Regions from separate parts of the Alteromonas sp. DY56-G5 genome, predicted to be linked through region 2. Evidence: predicted binding sites of a transcription regulator. Region 2 holds the regulator's gene; the other holds the start of a gene.
What was found. The regulator sigma-54, encoded in region 2, starts transcription at its own class of promoters, with help from an activator protein. The targets are predictions, from matches to a motif close to GTTGGCACGNNNNTNGNNT.
Positions count from the first base shown of each region.

Region 1: NO989_RS01530 (PEP-CTERM sorting domain-containing protein) is a predicted target of sigma-54. The motif match lies at 2,759-2,777, and genes of this name have one in related genera.

Region 1 is NZ_JANHZQ010000002.1:136,086-141,831, forward strand. Features, by position in the region: gene NO989_RS01515 (hypothetical protein) at 1-184, shown strand, start outside; gene NO989_RS01520 (glycosyltransferase family 2 protein) at 204-1,133, shown strand; gene NO989_RS01525 (oligosaccharide flippase family protein) at 1,181-2,641, shown strand; gene NO989_RS01530 (PEP-CTERM sorting domain-containing protein) at 2,809-3,402, shown strand; gene NO989_RS01535 (Stf0 family sulfotransferase) at 3,626-4,435, opposite strand; gene NO989_RS01540 (polysaccharide pyruvyl transferase family protein) at 4,457-5,302, opposite strand; gene NO989_RS01545 (right-handed parallel beta-helix repeat-containing protein) at 5,485-5,746, opposite strand, start outside.
Region 2 is NZ_JANHZQ010000029.1:53,489-59,234, reverse strand. Features, by position in the region: gene mgtE (magnesium transporter) at 1-1,221, opposite strand, end outside; gene NO989_RS14480 (HPr family phosphocarrier protein) at 1,396-1,668, opposite strand; gene rapZ (RNase adapter RapZ) at 1,668-2,513, opposite strand; gene ptsN (PTS IIA-like nitrogen regulatory protein PtsN) at 2,598-3,041, opposite strand; gene hpf (ribosome hibernation promoting factor) at 3,055-3,342, opposite strand; gene NO989_RS14460 (RNA polymerase factor sigma-54) at 3,373-4,854, opposite strand; gene lptB (LPS export ABC transporter ATP-binding protein) at 4,928-5,653, opposite strand; gene lptA (lipopolysaccharide transport periplasmic protein LptA) at 5,656-5,746, opposite strand, start outside.

The DNA.
Region 1 (5,746 bases), on a different contig from region 2:
TGAGTTCGGAAGGGAGAAAAGCAAACATCACTCATTCGTACATCTTATAGATATTAAAGGCATCTCTGAGAGAACATTAGAAGAGATATATGTGCCCAAATACAAAGTTCTGAAAGAGGTGCTCTCTCACTACGGAGAAGACAAAGTCGTCGATGCTTGGAAAGTAATCCTCGCTGGTGCTTAGACTTAAAGAGAAAAATGGAATGAATTCAAATAACAATGTTTCAATAATCGCTCCGAAAATAAGTGTTCTTGTTCCCGTTTACAATGATATTGGCAGGGTAGGTCAGTGTATTGACCGACTAAGAAGTATCAATTACCCACGAGAAAGTTATGAAGTCATTATTATTGACAATGGTTCAACGGATGGGACTTACGAATTTTTACAAGAGCGTGTAAAAGAAATTGAAACAGAAACGTTTTGTTTACTTCAATGTTTGACACCGGGTTCTTACGCCGCAAGAAACGAGGGCTTACGAGTCGCGTCTGGCGATTACGTTGCTTTTACGGATTCTGATTGTTTGGTTTCGAGCGATTGGTTAACAAGTTTGCTGGAATGTTGGAATGAACAGCAAGACGACATCATCGTTGCGGGTAAAGTGTCGTTTTTTTCTGACTCTTCGAAACACACCGAGCAAAATGCACTAGATTTTGAAAATATGTTCTCTATGAAGCAAGAACAGAATGCGAAAAAAGGTGAATGTATAACAGCGAACTTATTTTGCTCGATGTCCCTGATTAAGAAGCACGGTGGGTTCAATGAAAAACTTAAGTCAGGCGGCGACGTTGAATTCAGTCGACGTGTCGTTAGTTCTGGTGGAAAAGTTGTCTATTCAGAAAAAGCAGAAGTTCTTCACCCATCTAGGAATAAATCAGAGTTAATTGTTAAGCGCAAGCGAGTGGTAGGCGGGACTTGGGACGCAGAGCTCTCTAAGGCAGGATTTAAGCGAAAGCTTAGATTTTGCATAGGTTTATTAAAAATGTTCTTAGGTCGCACAAAAAAAACGTGCTTGCACTCTGGGTTTTCAGGAAAACGCAAAACGGGCTTAATCTGGCTGCTGTTACTAATTTTTTTCACAAGCTTGAGTGAGTTTATGTTGCTTCAACTAGGAAAAGAAGCAAATAGATCTTAGTTACGTTACATAAAAGTTCCCTTCCGTATTCACAATTGAGAAATTAAATGTCGCTTAAGAAAAAAGCTACTAAAGGTAGTATTTGGACATCACTTACAAGAACAGGAATCAATGTAGTTGATTTTTTGGTTTACGCATATCTTGCTCGCGTTCTAACTTTGGAGGAATTTGGTTTAGCAGGATTCTGTTTTCTATTCATCGAATTTGCAAACACGCTTGTGAATGCGGGCGTGAATCAAAACCTTGTGCAGCGAGATAAATGGGAAGATAGATACGCAGCAAGCACTATGACATTCGTCGCAGGAATGGGGTTGGTTGTAGTTATCGGTATTCTCGGTATCGGTGCTCCAATAGCTTACTTCTCCTACTCAGAATTAGCCGCATGGGTCGTCGCGAGCTTAGCTCCTATTACCTTGGTTACCAGTTTGCAGGTAGTTGTGAGTGGCAAATTATTGAGAGAATTCAAGAATAAACAAATGGGTGTGGCTAAGTTTTGTGCAACACTTATATCCGCGACCACTATAGTCATTTTAGCAGAAATTGGTTATGGGCTTTGGGCGTTAATTATCGGAAAATTAGTAAATGCGGTTATTCAATATTTACTTCTAATTTATGTGGCAAAATTTAAGCCTTACTTCCATTTCAATAGAGATGACAATAAAGAGCTCATTCGATTTTGCCTTCCCTTGTTTGGTATGACCGTCATGAACTTTCTTCACAGAAAGGCGAGTAACTTGTTTACGGGTATTGTTTTAGGGCCTGCTAGCTTTGCTCTGTTGGCTGCTGCACATAAGGGCGCGACAGTTATAAACCAAGTTACCATGAGTTCGATAAATGCGATGGTCGTACCGAGTTTTTCAAGAGTTAAAGAGCGTGAAAAGCTAGGGGCGCTTTATATTAAAATGGTGACCATAACTGCTGTTATGGTATGCCCTATATTTATGGGACTAGCAGCAGTAGCAGACCCGTTTGTTGTGGTTGCTTTCGGTGATAAATTTGCGCCTAGTGCTACCTTCATGACAATATCAGCATTTTCCATTTTCCCGAGTGTGGTTGCTTGGTTTCTACCTAATCTACTCATTTCGAATGCAAAAACAGGCGATGCGTTTCGACTCACACTTTTAAACCTTTTTACAAATATAGGGGTCGCGGGAACTACAATATGGTTTGGCATCGAAGTTATGTTGACATGCATGGTAATTGGCGCATTTTTGTCTCTTCCTGTAAGGCTTTGGATTGTAAACAAACACGTGCAGATTGACTTTAAGTCGCTAACAAAGTCATTGTTACCGCCTTCAATATCGGCGCTACTTATGTTTTTCTTTTTGATGATGTTAAAAACACATCTTGAGGGGCAGTTTCAAAGTGATGTGCTTATCTTGTTGATACTTGTGTTCCTTGGTGCGCTTCTTTATCCATTATTTCTATTTGGTCTATTTTTTAGGTCGGCAAAACTACATACTTTAGAGTTAAAAGCCATGTTTTTAAAAGGCGAAGCCAAAAGGTAGGGTTTAACTTGAATGTTAGACAAATGATACTGTCAATATTTTTTACAAGTATTGCGATGAAGCATAAAATGCTTTTTTAATTTACATTATCTTTATGATAAATAAGTGAAAAATTTTATTGGTCTGTTTTTTGCTTGGGTGCTTATTCAAATTATAGGAGTTGTTGTATGAAATTTTTCACTGGTTTAGCATTTTTGGTGCTGTCATTAAATGCTAACGCGGCATTTATCACCTTTAATCAGTCAAACTTAAGCGGCCATGGTGCTCAGGCGACTAGCGGTGGTTTTAACGTTACTAACGGCGGTCTAAATCTTGAGGTTTTTGGTAACTATTGGGCGAGCTTGGCGCCAATTGATATCGCAATGCTTAAGGATAGTGTTTTATCATTCGATTTTATGACAACTAATGTTGGTGAAATTAATGGCATTGGGTTTGATAATGACGGCGAAATCAGAACAGGCGGCCTAGTTTTCAATTTTGGTGGTACGCAGAATTATGGTAATCAAGACTTTGCTCGCCCCCTATCTGCTAATGTCTGGTATAACATCACCATAGATTTTTCAGATTATGATTTAACTGGTTTCGATAGAATGCTTTTCATCGCGGACCAAGACCAAGCTGGCAGAAGCACGACGTCGAATTTCAGAAATCTATTAGTAACAACACCTTCGAACGTTGTTGATGTTCCCGCACCGGGAACTGCGTTAATGCTTGCTCTCGCACTAGTGGGTATTGGCTTCACCGCTCGACGAAAGCTTTAATCATTGCAACAGCTAAATTCTAAAACCACGCGAAAGCGTGGTTTTTTGTTTTTGTATTGTTGATAGCTTCAACACAATCAAAATCGGCGGTTTTACATTAATATCCCAGCACTGGTAAATAAGGTGATTCTAAGCCAGTTATTCCACCGCTGGCTTTGTGTATTTCACTACGGAACAAACGTTTTATCAAAGCTACAAAATGTTTGTTATTGATTTTCGACTGTTAACTAAATAATATTTCTTTGAGCTGCTTTTTCTTACTTTTCAGTCCCAAAGCCAAGTCTATATCTAATAAAATTTCACTGTGCTTACTTTGCAAAAACTTTTCCTTCCACTCTTCATTAATGCCGTTTGACTGTTTCTTCGTAGCAGGCGATAAGGTCACGTTCTCTAACGGAAGGTCAACTTCCATGAAATCTGCTATTGCGCAAACTGTGTGAGGAAGTTTAGCTCTTGCTTCTTCGAACGTTATCTCTATGTATTTCAAACCAGTTGAGGCTAGCAAGTATTTCCATGAGGCATTGTGCAAGACAGTGCGCTTCAAACAAAAACAGATATCCTCCTCGTCGTATTTTACGTTTTCAGACATAGCTTGTTGACCTGCGATCCACACGCCAGTTTGGCGTGCTATCGATAAAGAGATAGCCTGATTTAAAATATCTCGGCGCGTCAGCATAACGAAGTGGGGATTATCCAATGATTGAGCAAACTCTCTCAAACCTCCAAATTGCTGTAAGTGAGAGAAATGCGCTTTTATAGAAAATATGCCGTTAGAAGAGGTACGTTTAGTTTTAAGTGTATCCAGCACGTTTTTTACGCCTTTCACATTTAACACTTCCTCCCATCTCGCTAAATTTGTAGGGTTCGCATATTCTAACGGAAAGCCAAAGTGGTTGGTTTGGTGCAGTGCATGACCTAGAAAGTGACTACCTGAGCGAGGTGTAGATGCAATCACTAGTGTTTTCTTTACTGAAGTACATTCTTTAAAATTATGAATTTCGTTGAACTGGTCTTCGTACAGGTGTTGTTCCATAACTATTGCCCCAGGTCTTGCTCAATTAGTCTGTTTGTACTTATCGAAAGGAAAGCTACTGAGTAAGTCAGTCTGTTTTGCCCTCAGATTTGGGATAGGTGATGTTTCTAATTCCATACACTCTTCAATTGATGTGCCAACAGCAAATTCTGTTCTTCCGGTTCCCTCGTAGTAATCGTGGTATTTAAAAATGTTTTCACCACTACCTGAACTGTAATAAACCGCAGGGATTCCATACGCTTCAGCCAGAATTAAGCCGTGTAAACTACTTGCTATCACTTTTTTAGCCTTCGTCAATCTACCTAAAAAATTCCCAGGAAGCTGCCTAGGTGACACCAGCTGGTTTTTGTACTCGGAATATATCGATAAATCATCATTAAGCTGCGGAACAATAAGAACGTCTTGAGTGTCGCCCGCGTAGACAGTGTTTAACTGAGCTTTTGGGTAAATAAGAGGCGCTAAAATTCCTGGATCACCGAATATTTCAGGCACTGTGATTCCCTTTTTCTCAAGGTAATCCTTTGTGCGAGGCCCGCGTACTGAGCGGACGTCAAGGGATGAAAACACGTGCTTTTCCGGCGATATTTTGCCATTTCGTCCAGTTCCCCAAACGGTGTCACCATCGTTTGCGAAGTGTAATACGGAGCCAATAGAGAGAATTTTACCGGAAGAGATATCGAGCGGGTGTAGGTCTTTCAAATTGAGTACAAAGTTTACCGTTTCAAACGCGAGGTAATCGCCGATATTGGGAAGTCCGCTCTTGGGATTCCAAAAATAGTTTTTGGTTTGCTGGTGTAATGCCTGTTTAACTTTAGATGGCGTTTCTTGAGAAATTTCTTGTTTAGACTTGAAAAGTTTGTTGAACACGAATTGTACTCTTTTAGTAATAGTGATATATCAAATAAGTAAACTGCCCAGGTAAATTAAACGCATTGAAAATTGACAGTTACTTTTCAATGCGTTGTTTCACTGAACTAAAGCAAGTTCTATGCTAGAAAACCTGCGTAACGATAAGATGAACGATAAATAGAAGGACTTAATTAATGTCATTAGTAATTTGAACGAGATGTCAGAGTAACGTTAGAAAATGTAACTTTTATGTCGTTATTTTTCTGGCTTACGTCATCATAGTCCAAAACAAAGACAAGATAGTTTATGTCGCCCTTTACAAAATTTCCAAGTGGGAATGTTATCTGGCTGCTTGATTGAGAAAAGTACTTTAAAGCATTTATTCCCCAGTTTTGTGTACCAAAAAAGCGAATAACTCTTTTGCTGCTAATATCGTTATCTGTTTCAAAGCCAAGTCCAATA
Region 2 (5,746 bases):
TAAAGCAGCTGCAATCATGTTTACCATCATGGCAAAGGCAATAATTACGCCCAGCATGTAATCTTGTTTCCATAACGCGATGACAGAGGCAATAAGCACCGCCCAAATGGCACCGTTTAAAAAGCCGATGGATATTTCTTTACTGATAAGCCATCGTGAGTTACTCGCGTTAACATGGCCTAGTGCCATACCGCGAATAACTAGCGTTAGCGTCTGATTACCCGCTACACCGCCCATACTGGGGACAATGGTATTTAATATAGCTAACACAGCCAGTTGGCTGAGCGTTGCTTCAAATAGATCACTCACCATCGCAGCCATTAGCGCCGTCACTAAGTTTACCGCCAGCCACACCGAGCGTCGTTTGGTACTTTGCATAACGGGTGCAAAGGTATCTTCGTCATCATCAAGACCCGCCATACTCATCATCGAGTGCTCGGCGTCCTCACGAATAATATCAACCACGTCATCAATGGTAATTCGGCCCACTAAGCGATGGTTTTCATCTACAACAGGTGCTGAAAGCCAATTGTATCGCTCGAACAGGCTTGCCACTTCGTCGTCTGGCATATTCACAGGAATCGCTTCAGATTCCTCGTCCATAACGTCAGACACTTTATCGTCGGTATCTGCGGTGAGTAAACGGGTAACCGGAACAATACCAACAAGGTTATCAGTTCGGTTTACCACGTAAAACGTATCCGTATTCTCAGGTAGCTCGCCTTTTAAGCGGATATAGCGCAAAACCACGTCAATGGTCACATCTGGACGTAAAGTGATGGTGTCGGTGTTCATAATGAAACCAGCGGTTTCCTCACCGTAAGACAGCGCTTGCTCTGCGCGCACGCGATCTTGTGCATCCATCGAATCTAGAATATCGGCCAATACTGGCTCGGGAAGGCTGCTTAGCGTCTCTGCTAAGTCATCGGTATCCATCTCTTCAAGTGCGTCAACTACATTAGCGGGAAGCATTTTTGTAATGATACCGTTTCTAACATCGTCAGACAGTTCTTCTAAAATGTCGCCGTGAAAGTCACCATCAATGAGCTCCCATAATTCGTCACGGGTTCTGCTAGGGCTAGATTCAAGAATGTGGGCGACGTCTGAGGGCGGTAATTCAAGCAGAAGCTTACGTACAGATACGAATTGACCGTTGGTCAACGCAGCGTTGAGTGCGCGTAACTGAGTTTGTACGTATTTAGAAACAAGCGCTTCTGCCATAAGGCGTTATTCCTACAAGCTAAAAGATGAACAATGCAGGCCATAGAGCCTAAGTGGGCGTAGAATATCGCAATTATAATGAGTCTGTCATGATAATTGCGTAGGTTTTGCGCAGGATTTTAAGATAACTGCGCTAAGTGTTGATTAATTGGTCAATGGATTGGGCAAGTAAGACTATTCGTCTTCGTTAAATCTGCCCTCAATAAGCTCTTCAATAGCTGCAAGCGCATCAACAGCATCACTGCCGTCCACAATCACGTCTACCTGTTCACCTTGATGGCTTTCAAGCATCATTAATCCCAATACACTGCTTGCGTCTGCTTCTTTATCGCCTTTTTTTAAGATGATTTTAGCGTCGAATTGATTAGCCAGTTTAACCAGTTGGGTCGCCGCTCTTGCATGCAACCCTAACTTATTGACGATAGTTAGCGTTTTTTGAATAGTCATTACTGATTCAGCTCTCTATGGCGAATTTGTACATCAGGGTGTATTTCACTGAAGGTTTTCGACAGGGTCTGTGCGATATAAACCGAACGGTGTTGGCCACCAGTACAGCCAATCGCTACGGTTACATAACTTCTGTTATTGCGCTCTAAATGAGGCAGCCATGTCGTTATTAAATTCTGAATTTGCCAAATGAACTTGGTCACTACAGGCTGCGACCCCAAAAATACTTCTACTGGTGCATCTAATCCGGTCAGGTGTTTAAGGTCGGGCTCCCAGTGGGGGTTAGGTAAAAAGCGGGCATCAAAAACGTAATCCGCATCTTTAGGAATACCGTGCTTAAAGCCAAACGACTCGAACACAAGCACAAGGCGTGAGCTTTTCTTACCCAGGATACGCTCTCGAATTAACTCTGCCAGTTGGTGAATGGTAAGCTTATCTGTGTCTAAATATAAATCTGCGCGTTCAGCAATAGGAGCAAGTAGGGCAGACTCGGCTTTAATGGCTTCTGAAAGCGATTTATTAAGCTTGGCGAGAGGGTGAAGACGACGTGTTTCGCTAAAACGCTTAACCAGTACATCATCGCTCGCGTCAATGTAAACAATGGTCATCGACCACGAAGAAGGCAGGTAGTCTAGAATTTCTACCAAATCGTCAGGATTTTTAGGTAAGTTTCTCACATCGATACTTACCGCAACCTGATCGTACTCGTCAACAACTGTATGGGTTAAGGTGGGAAGTAAGTTTACCGGGATATTATCAACACAGTAATAACCTAAATCTTCCAATGCGCGAAGTGCGACAGACTTACCAGACCCCGAACGACCACTGATTATTATCAGCTTCACCTACTTTCTCCCTAATACTCTGGTTTTATCACATACGCGTTGTTGAATTAGGCGCCTACTAAACGGTTAATAGGCGCTTAATGTTTAACTTAATGCAGATAGAATATCGTCGCTTGTCGTTGCGCGACGTATTGCTTTAATCGTTTCTTTGTCGCTTAGTTTACCAGCCACGGTGGCCAGCGTTTGAAGGTGTCCTTCGGTCTGTTCCTCAGGAACGAGTAGCGCAAAAAAGATGTCTACGGGTTTCTCGTCAAGGGCGTCGAAGTCGATTGCTGGCGTGCTGGTTACAACAATGGCGATCACTTTTTCAAGGCCCGGCAGGCGTCCGTGGGGTAAGGCGATACCATTACCAATGCCTGTACTACCCATACGCTCTCGAGCCATCAAACTGTTGAGTACCGTTGCCTGATCAATGTTCTCGTTTTGCTTGGCAGCGATATCAGCGATGATCTCAAGAATTCGCTTTTTACTATTACACTGAACCGCACACTCGGTGCGGTCCAGACTTACGATGGCTTGTATATCCATGCTTAATTAACTACTAATGTTTTTTCAGTTTTTCCTTATGCTTGATTACCTGCCGGTCGAGTTTATCAACCATGCTGTCAATCGCCGCATACATGTCGGTATTTTCTGAGGATGCGAATACTTCAGCGCCACTTAAATGAACGGTCGCTTCGGCTTTTTGATTTAATTTTTCAACGTTCAGGATGACATGCACATTAGAAATGTGATCAAAGTGACGTTCAAGTTTGCTGAACTTCGTATCGACATAATTACGCAAAGAGTCGGTGATTTCGACATGATGACCAGTAAGGTTGATTTGCATATTTCGTCTTCCTTATATTATTAAGCCCGATTAAATAAGGCTTTTGCGTTGGTTCGACGGCGGGATCGACAACGATTCCCGGTACTTTGCTATTGTTCGCCGGGCAACTTTAATGCCTTGTTCGGCCAACAATGAAGCAATCTTGCTATCACTCAGCGGCTTGCTAGGCTTTTCAGCGGCCACTAATTTCTTGATCAATGCACGAATCGCTGTAGATGAACATTCACCACCAGACTCTGTTGCAACGTGGCTTGAGAAGAAATACTTCAATTCGAAGATTCCACGTGGCGTATGCATGTACTTTTGCGTTGTCACTCGCGAAATAGTGGATTCGTGCATATCTACCATTTCTGCGACATCATTTAGCACCATTGGTTTCATCATTTCCGGGCCGTGCTCAAAAAAGCCCATTTGCTGCTGCACAATGCAGTTTGCAACCTTCATTAAGGTTTCGTTACGAGATTCAAGGCTCTTTATGAACCACTTAGCCTCTTGCATGTGTGAGCGGATGAATTGTGAATCGCTACTATTCTTGGCACGGCGACTCATTGCAGCGTATTGTTGATTTACGCTTAATTTAGGCAGACTGTCGGGGTTCAGCTCAACCACCCAACGGCCATTTTTCTTGGTTACTGAGACATCAGGAATAACGTACTCAGGCTCTTTAGTAACTAAAGCACTACCTGGGCGAGGATTCAAGGTTTGCAGTAAACGCATTGCCTCGCGTAGCTGATCTTCTTTCAATCGGCTTTTACGCATAAGCGTACGATAGTCTTTGCTGCTCAGTAAGTCAGAGTACTCTTCAATCAGTTGCTTTGCTTCAGCAAGCCACGGTGTGTCTTCTGAAAACTGGCGCAATTGCACCATCAAACATTCTTGTGGAGAGCGTGAGCCAGAACCAATAGGGTCGAACATCTGAATGCGCTTAAGCACACATTCTATTTCGTCCATTTCAATCGGCTCTTCCATATCATCATCGTTAACCGCTTCTAAAATATCATCAAGGGTAACGGTTAAATAACCTGACTCGTCAATAGAGTCGATGATTGCTGTAGCGATTGCGCGATCGGTATCCGAGAAGTGGGTAAGGCGCATTTGCCAAAGAAGGTGCTCTTGAATATCTTCAGTAGTCTCACCTTGGAAGATTTGCTCGTCGTCATTGGATGGACCCGGAGCTGGCGAAGATGAAGCAGAGTAGTATTCGTCCCATGTGCTGTCGATTGGCAGCTCATCGGGAAGATCGTTTTTCTCAAGTGCATCGCCGGCTTCTAGTGTGTCACTAGATGCAGAAGCAGTGGCCTCAGAGCCGCTGTCATCGTTGTCGATATTGTTCTTTTCTAGTTGCGGCTCGTCGTTACCTTCTTCAACTTCTAATAGCGGATTAGAATCGAGCGCTTCTTGGATCTCTTGTTGAAGATCAAGTGTAGAAAGCTGCAGCAGTTTAATGGCCTGCTGAAGCTGTGGTGTCATGGTAAGTTGTTGGCTAAATTTTAGCTGTAAAGATGGTTTCATCTACGTCTTATTTAAATGCTCTAAATTGAATATACCAGAGCGAAACTGAAAAATGGCAATTCGGTTACATTAACTATAGCCTGAATTGTTCGCCTAGGTATACATCCCTTACTTTTTGATTACTTAAAACCTGTTCCGCCGTTCCTTGCGCAATAAGCTCGCCATGACTCACAATGTACGCCTTTTCACAAACATCCAATGTCTCTCGTACGTTATGGTCTGTGATAAGGATTCCAATACCCCTATCGCGAAGATGTTGTATTATCTTCTTTATATCATTAACTGATATTGGATCAACACCAGCAAATGGTTCGTCTAACAAAATAAATTGCGGTTTTGCTGCCAGAGCGCGGGCAATCTCAACGCGACGGCGTTCGCCCCCTGACAAACTCATCCCCGTACTATTACGTATATGGTTAATATTAAATTCATCAAGTAGCGCATCAGCTTCTTCTTCTTGCTGTTGTGAATTTAAATCTTTACGGGTTTGCAAAATGGCCATGATATTTTCATGCACTGTGAGCTTTCTGAAAATAGAGGCTTCCTGCGGTAGGTAGCCAATTCCGCGGCGTGCGCGCTCGTGCATGGGCTGATGAGTTAGCTCATTGTCGTCGATTTCAATCTTGCCTTTATCCAGATTCACTAAACCAACAATCATGTAGAATGTGGTGGTCTTACCAGCGCCATTTGGGCCAAGAAGACCAACAATTTGACCCGTTGAGACAGACAGACTTACATCTCGAACAACCTGTCTTGACTTGTAAGCCTTAGCAAGATTTTTAGCGCTCAAAGTTGCCATTGCTATTCATTGCCCTCGTTGTCTTTTTTGTCTTTCTTAGACGAAGTTTTGCGAATGGTCTCAGGTGTGAATACTGTGGTCACTCGACCCTCA